DNA from 2 places in the Arthrobacter sp. NPDC056691 genome. Region 1 is predicted to be linked to the other one. Evidence: predicted binding sites of a transcription regulator. Region 1 holds the regulator's gene; the other holds the start of a gene.
The links. Region 1 encodes HspR, which represses chaperone genes until heat shock. Its sites were predicted from a motif close to AAGTTGAGTCNNNNNGACTCAACTT; they were not measured.
Positions count from the first base shown of each region.

Region 2: clpB (ATP-dependent chaperone ClpB) is a predicted target of HspR. The motif match lies at 1,572-1,596, and genes of this name have one in related genera.

Region 1 is NZ_JBHTXX010000024.1:4,532-8,891, forward strand. It holds gene ACFRAU_RS17515 (PEP/pyruvate-binding domain-containing protein) at 1-1,793, opposite strand, end outside; gene ACFRAU_RS17520 (heat shock protein transcriptional repressor HspR) at 1,947-2,369, opposite strand; gene ACFRAU_RS17525 (DnaJ C-terminal domain-containing protein) at 2,385-3,362, opposite strand; gene ACFRAU_RS17530 (nucleotide exchange factor GrpE) at 3,457-4,113, opposite strand; gene dnaK (molecular chaperone DnaK) at 4,116-4,360, opposite strand, start outside.
Region 2 is NZ_JBHTXX010000032.1:28,135-32,494, reverse strand. It holds gene ACFRAU_RS20715 (metallophosphoesterase) at 1-57, opposite strand, end outside; gene ACFRAU_RS20710 (S1 family peptidase) at 273-1,070, shown strand; gene ACFRAU_RS20705 (hypothetical protein) at 1,075-1,410, opposite strand; gene clpB (ATP-dependent chaperone ClpB) at 1,626-4,283, shown strand; gene ACFRAU_RS20695 (septum formation family protein) at 4,280-4,360, opposite strand, start outside.

The DNA.
Region 1 (4,360 bases):
TGGAGGCGGGAACGCCACTGGTCCCACTGTTCCGGATCCACGCCCGCAACCCCGTCCCCGCTCCCGTACACGCCTGCCGGAGGCGTGCCGCTGCGGAGACCCTCGGCGATGGCGGCCGCTGATCCTTCCGTGACGGCGGCGGCGAGCTGCGGCCTCTCGCGGGTCCACACCGCAAGGTCATACAGGGATTTCTCCGCGCGGATGGGCTCGCTGTCGTAGCCGAGGAGGAAGACCTCCGCGGACGGGTCGCCGGGCCCGCGGACGAGCTTGTCGTAGTAGCCCCGGAGCATGATCTCGCTGGTGGCGGCGATCGGAATGATGGACTGCACCGCTGTGTAGTACGCGGCCCCGGCGTCCAGCAGCGCGGAAATGCCGTCCAGCAGCTCGGGGGCCGGACGGTCCGCCGGCGGTTTGGCCGCCCAGAACTTCACAAGCCCGCGGTACCTGGGGTGCGAATGTTCGCGCCAGCCCTTGATTCCCATATGGGCCTTGCCCCGGGCCAGTGCGCGCATCGCCGTCAGCGACTTGCCCATCACCCGCCGCATTCCGGCGTTGCTGTAGTAGTAGTACGCGTAGCCGTTGACGGTGGGAAGCGACACGTCCCCTGGCCGCACCACGTTACTGCTTCCGACCGCCTCGGCCAGCAGGGCTTTCAGGGACCGGGTCACCGAGCCGTCGATGAGGTCGGCGAACAGGGGCGACAACGGGTCCGGCAGCTGCTCGACGATGCTGGCACGGAAGTACATCCCGTCCGGATAGGGCAGCGGCCATTCCGTCGGTGCGTCGGCCGAAGGCTCGGGCAGTGCGGTGATCGGACGTGCCTGCAGGATGAAGAATTCCCCTGCGGCCTGCGCCCACTCTATGTCCTGGGGCACCCCGAAGTGCTTCGCTATGGCCGCTCCCTGGCGGGCCAGCGCGGCCGCCGCATCATCGCCGAGCACGGGCGCCCGGCGTTTCTCTTCGGCAACAGGCTGCTCAGTAGTGCCGGTTCGGCCATAGACCGTCATCACGTCTTTGTCCGCCGTCCGGCGCTGCTCCACGCGCCCCGTCGCAGCATCCACCACGACGTCGTCCGTGGAAACGGCCCCGCTGACCACGGACTCGCCCAGCCCCCAGGCGGCGCTGATCACCGACTGGTCCCGGCGGCCGGTAGCAGGGTTGGCGGTGAACAGCACGCCGGCGGCCCCGGCGTCGACCATCTCCTGAATCACCACGGCGAGGCGCACAGCGGCCGGGTCGAAGCCGTTCCGTGAGCGGTATGCCATGGCGCGGGCGTTCCACAACGACGCCCAGCAGTCAATGACTGCGGCGGCCACGGCATCCGGCCCGGTGACGTTCAGGTAAGTGTCCTGCTGGCCCGCGAAGCTGGCCGAGGCGAGGTCCTCCGCCGTGGCCGAGGACCGCACCGCCACCCGTGCTGCGTCGCCGCTGGACTCCGCTCCGGCCTCGTCGCCTGCTCCGGCCGCCGTCTGGTTGCCCAGCCGCCCGTAGGCAGCGAGGAGTTCTCCGCCAATCTCCTCCGGCATCCTGCTCTCGGCGAACAACGCGCGGATCTGCAGGGCGGCAGCGTTATAGTCGTTGTTCGAAGCGCCGGCGGGGAGGGCGGCAAGTTCAAGGATGCGGCCGGCGATCCCGTTGGCGTTGACGAAGTCCTGGTAGGCCGCCGTGGTGAGCACGAAGCCCGGCGGCACCGGAAAACCGGCCCGGGCCAGCTCACCGAGGTTGGCACCCTTGCCGCCTGCCTCGTCCAGATCGCTGCGTCCCAGCTGGTCAAAATCCTTGATGTAGGTCACGGCCCTGCGTCCCTTCTGCCCGGGAGCCTGGGCCGCGGCATTGCGGCTGGTGACCCCGTTCCGGCGCTGCACCCTATTTTGGCACCGCATCCGATTCTGGCAATGGGAAGGCCATCCGCGCTTGGCCGGAGGCGCTTGGCTGGAGGCAGCTTGCTAGCTGTCGCCGCGCGGCCGCCACACCACTACGGCCTGCGAACGGGGCCGGGGGCGCTGGCCGCGCGCCAGGCTCACCACGTCGCCGGCGGTGCCGGCGGCGAAGATCCGGGAATCCAGGGGATCACGACGGCGGGCCAGTTCCTCGGTCAGTTCACTCACCCGGCGCTGCAGTGCAGCCACCTGGTTTTCGAGCTCCAGAATGCGCTTGATCCCCTCGAGCGAGACGCCCTCGTGGGACAGCCGCTGCACCTCGCGGAGCCGGTTGACGTCCTGCTGGGAGTAGCGCCGGGACTTGCCCGGCGCCCGGCTGGGCGAGACAATGCCCAGCCGGTCGTACTGGCGGAGTGTCTGCGGGTGCATGTCGGCAAGCTCGGCGGCCACCGAGATGACGAAGATCGGCTGATCGAAATTGATGTCCACGGCCGGCACCCGTCCCTAAAGCCGGGCCTTGGCTGCCAGGCCCTGGCGGACGTCCGCTCCGGTGGTGGCCGCTGCGAATGCTTTCACGGCCTCCTCGGCTTCCTTGCTCAGGTTCTGCGGCACGGCGACGTCGATGGTCACCAGCAGGTCCCCGGTGGCCTTCGATGTCTTGACGCCGCGGCCCTTGACCCGGAGCGTGCGCCCCGACGGGGTGCCGGCGGGAACACGGACCCGGACGTGTTCGCCGTCGATCGTGGGAACCTCGATGTCGGCGCCCAAAGCAGCCTCCGGGAAGCTGACCGGAACGTGGATCCGGAGGTTGTCGCCGTCGCGCGTGTAAAAGTCATGGGTCTTGACATTGACGGTGACCAGAAGGTCGCCGTTGCCCGCCGGGCCGTACTGGCCCTTGCCGCGGACGCGCACCTTCTGGCCGTCCTTGATGCCCGCGGGCACCCGGACGTCGATGACCTCGCCGTCCGGTTCGCGCAGCCCAATGGTGGTGCCGCGGATGGACCCGGCGAAGGAGATGCTGGTGCTCGCCGACCGGTCGGCACCCTTCTGCGGTGCGCGCTGGTAACCGGCAGGGCCGCCACCGAAGCCGCCGCCGAACAGGTCGGCGAACTCGGGCGGAACGCCGCCAGCGGTGCTGAACCCGCCGGAGTGGCGCCCGGCGCCGCCGGTGAACAGGCCGCCGAAGAGGTCCTCGAAGCCGCCGTTCGCCGTGCTCCCGGCACCGTGAGGCGCAAAACGTGCCCCGCCGCCCATGGCCCGGATGGCGTCATACTGCTGCCGCTCATCAGGATCGGACAGCACGGAGTACGCCTCGGAGATGTCCTTGAACTTCTTCTCCGCGGCAGCGTCCCCGGAGTTCGTATCCGGGTGGTACTGCCGCGCAAGCTTCCGGTATGCCTTCTTGATGTCGGCGTCGGAAGCGTCCTTGGCAACACCAAGGATCTTGTAGAAGTCCTTGTCCACCCAGTCCTGGCTAGCCAATGGCGTTTCCTTTCAAATCTCTGTGCCGAGATGGCAGTTCGCGGCAATGTTCTTGCGAATCACTGCCGCGAACTGCCATCTCGATGGGGTAATGCTACGCCGGGACAGCGACGATGACCTGGGCCGCGCGGAGGACCCGTTCACCTGACTTGTAGCCGGAGCGGAGAACCTGGCTGACGGTGTCAACCTCGATGTCATCGCCGGGCTGCTGGATAAGGGCCTCGTGGATGGTCGGGTCGAACTCCACGCCGGTCTCGTCGATGCGGGTCAGGCCGTACGTCTTCAGCGCGTTCTCCAGCTTGGCGGCGATCGCGGCGAACGGGCCGTCCGCGAGGTCACCGTGCTGGCGGGCGGCGTCGACGTCGTCCAGCACCGGGAGCAGGGAGTTCAGGACGCCGATGACGGCCATCTCCCCTGCCACGGCGCGGTCGCGTTCGACCCGCTTGCGGTAGTTGACGTACTCGGCCTGCAGGCGGAGCAGGTCGTTCTTCAGCTCCGCCGCCGCGGCGGCCTCGGTCCCCTGCGCCACGGACTCCTCGGCGGGCACCTCGACCTGGTTGAGGATTTCCTCAGCCTGGGCGAGGGCGTCGCCGTCGGAATCCGCCGCGGAGGCTGCCGGCTCACCCTGCGGGTGGCGGGCTTCTCCGGTTACCGGGTCCACCTTGCGGTGGTCCCGGATGACCGGTTCGTCGCGGTTGCTGCCCTGGTCGCGGGAAGAGTTGTGCTCTTCTTCGTTACCGTGATGCGGCATGGTTACTTCTTCTCTTCTTCGTCGACGATCTCAGCGTCGACGATATCTTCATCCGAAGAACCCGTCTTGTCGCCGGCGGGGGCGCCTTCAGCACCTGCAGCGCCGGTGGCTCCGTCCGGGGAACCGGCCTGGGCGTAGATAGCCTCGCCGAGCTTGGTCTGGGAAGCCTGAAGCTTCTCAAACGCGGTCTTGACGGCGGCGTCGTCGGTGCCTTCGAGGGCCTTCTTGAGGGCGTCGACGTCGGCCT
Region 2 (4,360 bases), on a different contig from region 1:
GAGAACGGCGGCCCGTATCAGGCCAGCCCATCCACGCTGTTTCGACGGTCCGGTCATGGTCCCTCACATCACGGAACTGAGCCTGTTGCCGCTGCAGGCTGGGGAACAGGAAGTACTGCTAGGCCTCAGGGTAGTGCCCGCAGTACCGCCGTGCCAGACACCGGTCCCGGCCCGGATGGCAGTGACAGGCTTCGTAATGAATATGACAAATTCTGTCACTGCACGTACGCTCGCAGCCGGACCTCTCGCACCCAACGCTAAGGAGCCCCACATTGAAGATCGCAAAAATCCTGGCTGCGGCCGCGGCCGGTGCGGCGCTGCTGGCTCCCGTTCTGTGCGCCCTGCCGGCCCAGGCCACCACGGCCCAAGGCGTGCCCGTCAAGGAAGTGCCGGCGCCCCATGATGGCGGCACCTTCAGCAGGGATATAGCCGGTGGCGGTACCACCACAGTTTCAGCCGCCCCCTTCGCGGCGCAAGTTTCCTTCGACGCCGCAGGCACCAATGTGCAGTGCACCGGCAGTCTGATCGCTGCCAGTTGGGTCATCACGGCCAAGCACTGCAACTCCACGAGCCTGAGGTCGGTCCGGCTGGGTACCAGCTACCTCGGAGCCGGGGGTGCGGTCCGTAAGGTCGCCGGGCGCTACCCCGCACCTGCCGGCGATGTCCTGCTGCTGAAGCTGGCCACGCCGTACTACGGCTCCTACGTGGGCCTGTCCGGTTCCTTTCCCGCCACCGGAACCACCGCCAGAGTGTATGGCTGGGGGTATCAGTCCAAGGGATCCGGTGCCATGTCCTACTACCTCAAGGCGGCGGACGTCTCGGTGGTGTGGCAGGGTGTGGACAACTATGGCGGCCCGTCTGTCCGGACGAGGTCGGAAAGCGGCCACACGCTCGACGGCGACTCCGGCGGCCCGCTGGTCGTGAACGGCAAGCTTGCAGGCGTCCTGTCCACATCGGACATCCTGCCGGCCCCGAACCCTTCGAGTTACACCGGCTACTACAACGACCACGCCTCCGTGGTGCGCAACCTCGCCTGGATCACCAGCGTCTCGGGGGTCCGGGGCTCCTAGCGGGTTACATTCCGGGCAGGTCGAGGGTCTCGTACACCTGGATGCTGGCGCCGGGCATCATGAGGTGCGGGTGCCCCTCGAGCAGGGCCAGGGCGCCGTCCATGTCCTCGGCCTGCAGAATGCCGTAGCCACCCACGCTGGTGTTCGTGTCCGAGGTGCCCGACTGGCTGACCTCCTTGCCTGCGCCCAGGGGTTGGCCCATGTCCACGATGCCGCTGCCGGCCCGGGATGCCCACTCCATCCACGCCTTCATGCCTTCCTGGGCGGCCTCGGGGGAACTCTCCGCCATCTGGGATTGTGCCGACTGCGGTGCGTTGTAAAGAACTACAAACTTCTTCATTGCCGGTCCTGTCTCTGGGGTAGTGGCAGCCACAGGTTGATCCTAGGGGGATTCGGCCGGCGGCGATACAGTTCAAGGGCCACCGTTCACGGAAAATTCGCCCGTCCGCAAGAGGTGCATTTCGCTGTGGGAAAACCTGGCCGTGAGGACCTGAAAAAGCAAAGTTGAGCGTAGTAGACTCAACTCATCTAAACCGTCTTCGAAAGGAGCTCTCTTTGGACGTCAAATTCACCACCAAGAGCCAGGAGGCTCTTTCGGCTGCCGCCATGAATGCCTCCACGGCAGGGAACCCGCAGGTGGAACCCGCACACCTGCTCAAGGCGCTGATGGATCAGCGGGAGGGTGTCGCCGTCGCGCTCCTCCGCGCCACCGGAGCCGATCCGGACGCCGTCAGCGTGCAGTCCAGTACCGCCATCAAGGCCCTGCCCGCCACGTCGGGAAGCTCGGTCCAGCAGGCCCAGCTGTCCCGGCCTTCCCTGCAGGCGATCCAGAACGCCCAGAACGAGGCCGACAAGCTGGGTGATTCCTTCGTCTCCACCGAGCACCTGCTGCTGGGTCTTTCGGCCGGAAGCGACGGCGTGGGCAGGCTGCTGCGCGACGCCGGCGCGTCCCATGAGGCGCTGGCGGCCGCCCTGCCAGGTGTCCGCGGCGACCGCAAGGTCAGCTCGCCCGACCCCGAGAACACCTTCCAGGCCCTGGAAAAATTCGGCACTGACCTCACCGCCGTGGCGCGTTCCGGGAAGCTCGATCCGGTCATCGGCCGTGACAGCGAAATCCGCCGCGTGGTGCAGGTGCTCAGCCGCCGGACCAAGAACAACCCCGTGCTGATCGGCGAACCGGGCGTCGGCAAGACCGCCGTCGTCGAGGGCCTGGCCCAGCGGATGGTCGCGGGCGACGTGCCGGAGAGCCTTCGGGGCAAGACCCTGATCTCCCTGGACCTGGCCTCCATGGTGGCCGGCGCCAAGTACCGCGGCGAGTTTGAGGAGCGGCTCAAGGCCGTCCTTGAGGAGATCAAGAACTCCGACGGCCGGATCGTGACGTTCATCGATGAGCTGCACACCGTGGTGGGTGCCGGTGCCAGCGGCGAAAGCGCCATGGACGCCGGTAACATGCTCAAGCCCATGCTGGCCCGCGGTGAGCTGCGGCTGATCGGCGCCACCACGCTCGACGAATACCGCGAGAACATCGAGAAGGACCCTGCCCTGGAGCGGCGCTTCCAGCAGGTGTACGTCGGGGAGCCCAGCGTGGACGACACCATCGGCATCCTCCGCGGACTGAAGGAGCGGTACGAGGCCCACCACAAGGTTGCCATCGCCGACTCCGCGCTGGTGGCTGCCGCGACGCTCTCCAACCGCTACATTTCCGGCCGGCAGCTGCCGGACAAGGCGATCGACCTCGTGGACGAGGCCGCCTCCCGGCTGCGCATGGAGATCGACTCCGCCCCGGAGGAGATCGACCAGCTGCGGCGCGCCGTCGACCGGCTCACGATGGAGGAACTCGCCCTGCAGGGCGAGACCGACGCTGCGTCCGTGGAGCGGCTTGCTGCCCTGCGGGCCGACATGGCGGACAAGAAGGAGCAACTGGCCGGCCTCAACGCCCGTTGGGAAGCCGAGAAGGCCGGCCTGAACCGCGTGGGCGACCTGAAGGCAAAGCTGGATGAGCTGCGGTCCACGGCGGACAAGGCACAGCGCGAGGGTGACCTGGAGACGGCGTCCAGGATCCTTTACGGCGAAATTCCGGCCCTGGAGCGCGAGCTGAGCGACGCCGCCGAGGCCGAGGCCGCCGTCGCGGACAAGTCCGCCCTGATGGTGGCGGAAGAGGTCACCGCCACCGACATCGCCGAGGTCATCGCCGCGTGGACCGGCATTCCGGCCGGCCGCATGCTGCAGGGCGAAAGTCAGAAGCTGCTGCACATGGAGGAGGAGCTCGGCAGGCGGCTGATCGGCCAGTCCAAGGCCGTTACCGCCGTATCCGACGCCGTGCGCCGCGCCCGGGCCGGCATCAGCGACCCCAACAGGCCCACCGGTTCCTTCCTGTTCCTGGGTCCTACCGGCGTCGGCAAAACCGAGCTCGCCAAGGCGCTCGCGGACTTCCTGTTCGACGACGAACGCGCCATGGTGCGGATCGACATGTCCGAGTACAGCGAGAAGCACTCCGTGGCGCGCCTCGTCGGTGCGCCTCCCGGCTACGTCGGCTACGAGGAGGGCGGCCAGCTCACCGAGGCCGTCCGACGCCGGCCGTACTCGGTGGTGCTGCTGGACGAGGTGGAAAAGGCCCATCCCGAGGTGTTCGACATCCTGCTGCAGGTGCTCGACGACGGCCGCCTCACCGACGGCCAGGGCCGCACGGTGGACTTCCGCAACGTGATCCTGGTGCTCACCTCAAACCTGGGCAGCCAGTTCCTCGTGGACCCGACGCTCGATGCGAACGCCAAGCGCAACGCGGTGATGGCCACGGTGAACGCCTCCTTCAAGCCGGAGTTCCTGAACCGGCTGGACGAGGTGGTGCTGTTCGATCCGCTGTCCGTCGATGAACTGGCCCGGATCGTCGAGCTGCAGGTGGCGGAGCTGGCCAAGCGTCTGCATGAGCGGCGGCTCGCGCTGGAGGTCACCGAAGGTGCCCGCTCCTGGCTGGCGATGTCCGGCTTCGATGCTGCGTACGGTGCCCGGCCGCTGCGCCGCCTCGTGCAGCGCGAAATCGGCGACCGGCTGGCGAAAGCCATCCTGGCCGGTGAAATCTCCGACGGCGACACCGTGCTGGTGGACACCGCCGCGGACCTCGGGGAACTCACCGTGGAGGGCCTGGAGGCACTCTCAGGTCCCGACGGCGGCCCTCCTCTGGGCAGCGGACTCACCGTCCGCCGCCGGGACTAGCGGGACGGGAGCAGGCTTGCCTTGATGATGTTGCCGGATGCGGTGACGTAGCAGTCCACGCGGCGGTCGCCCTTGCC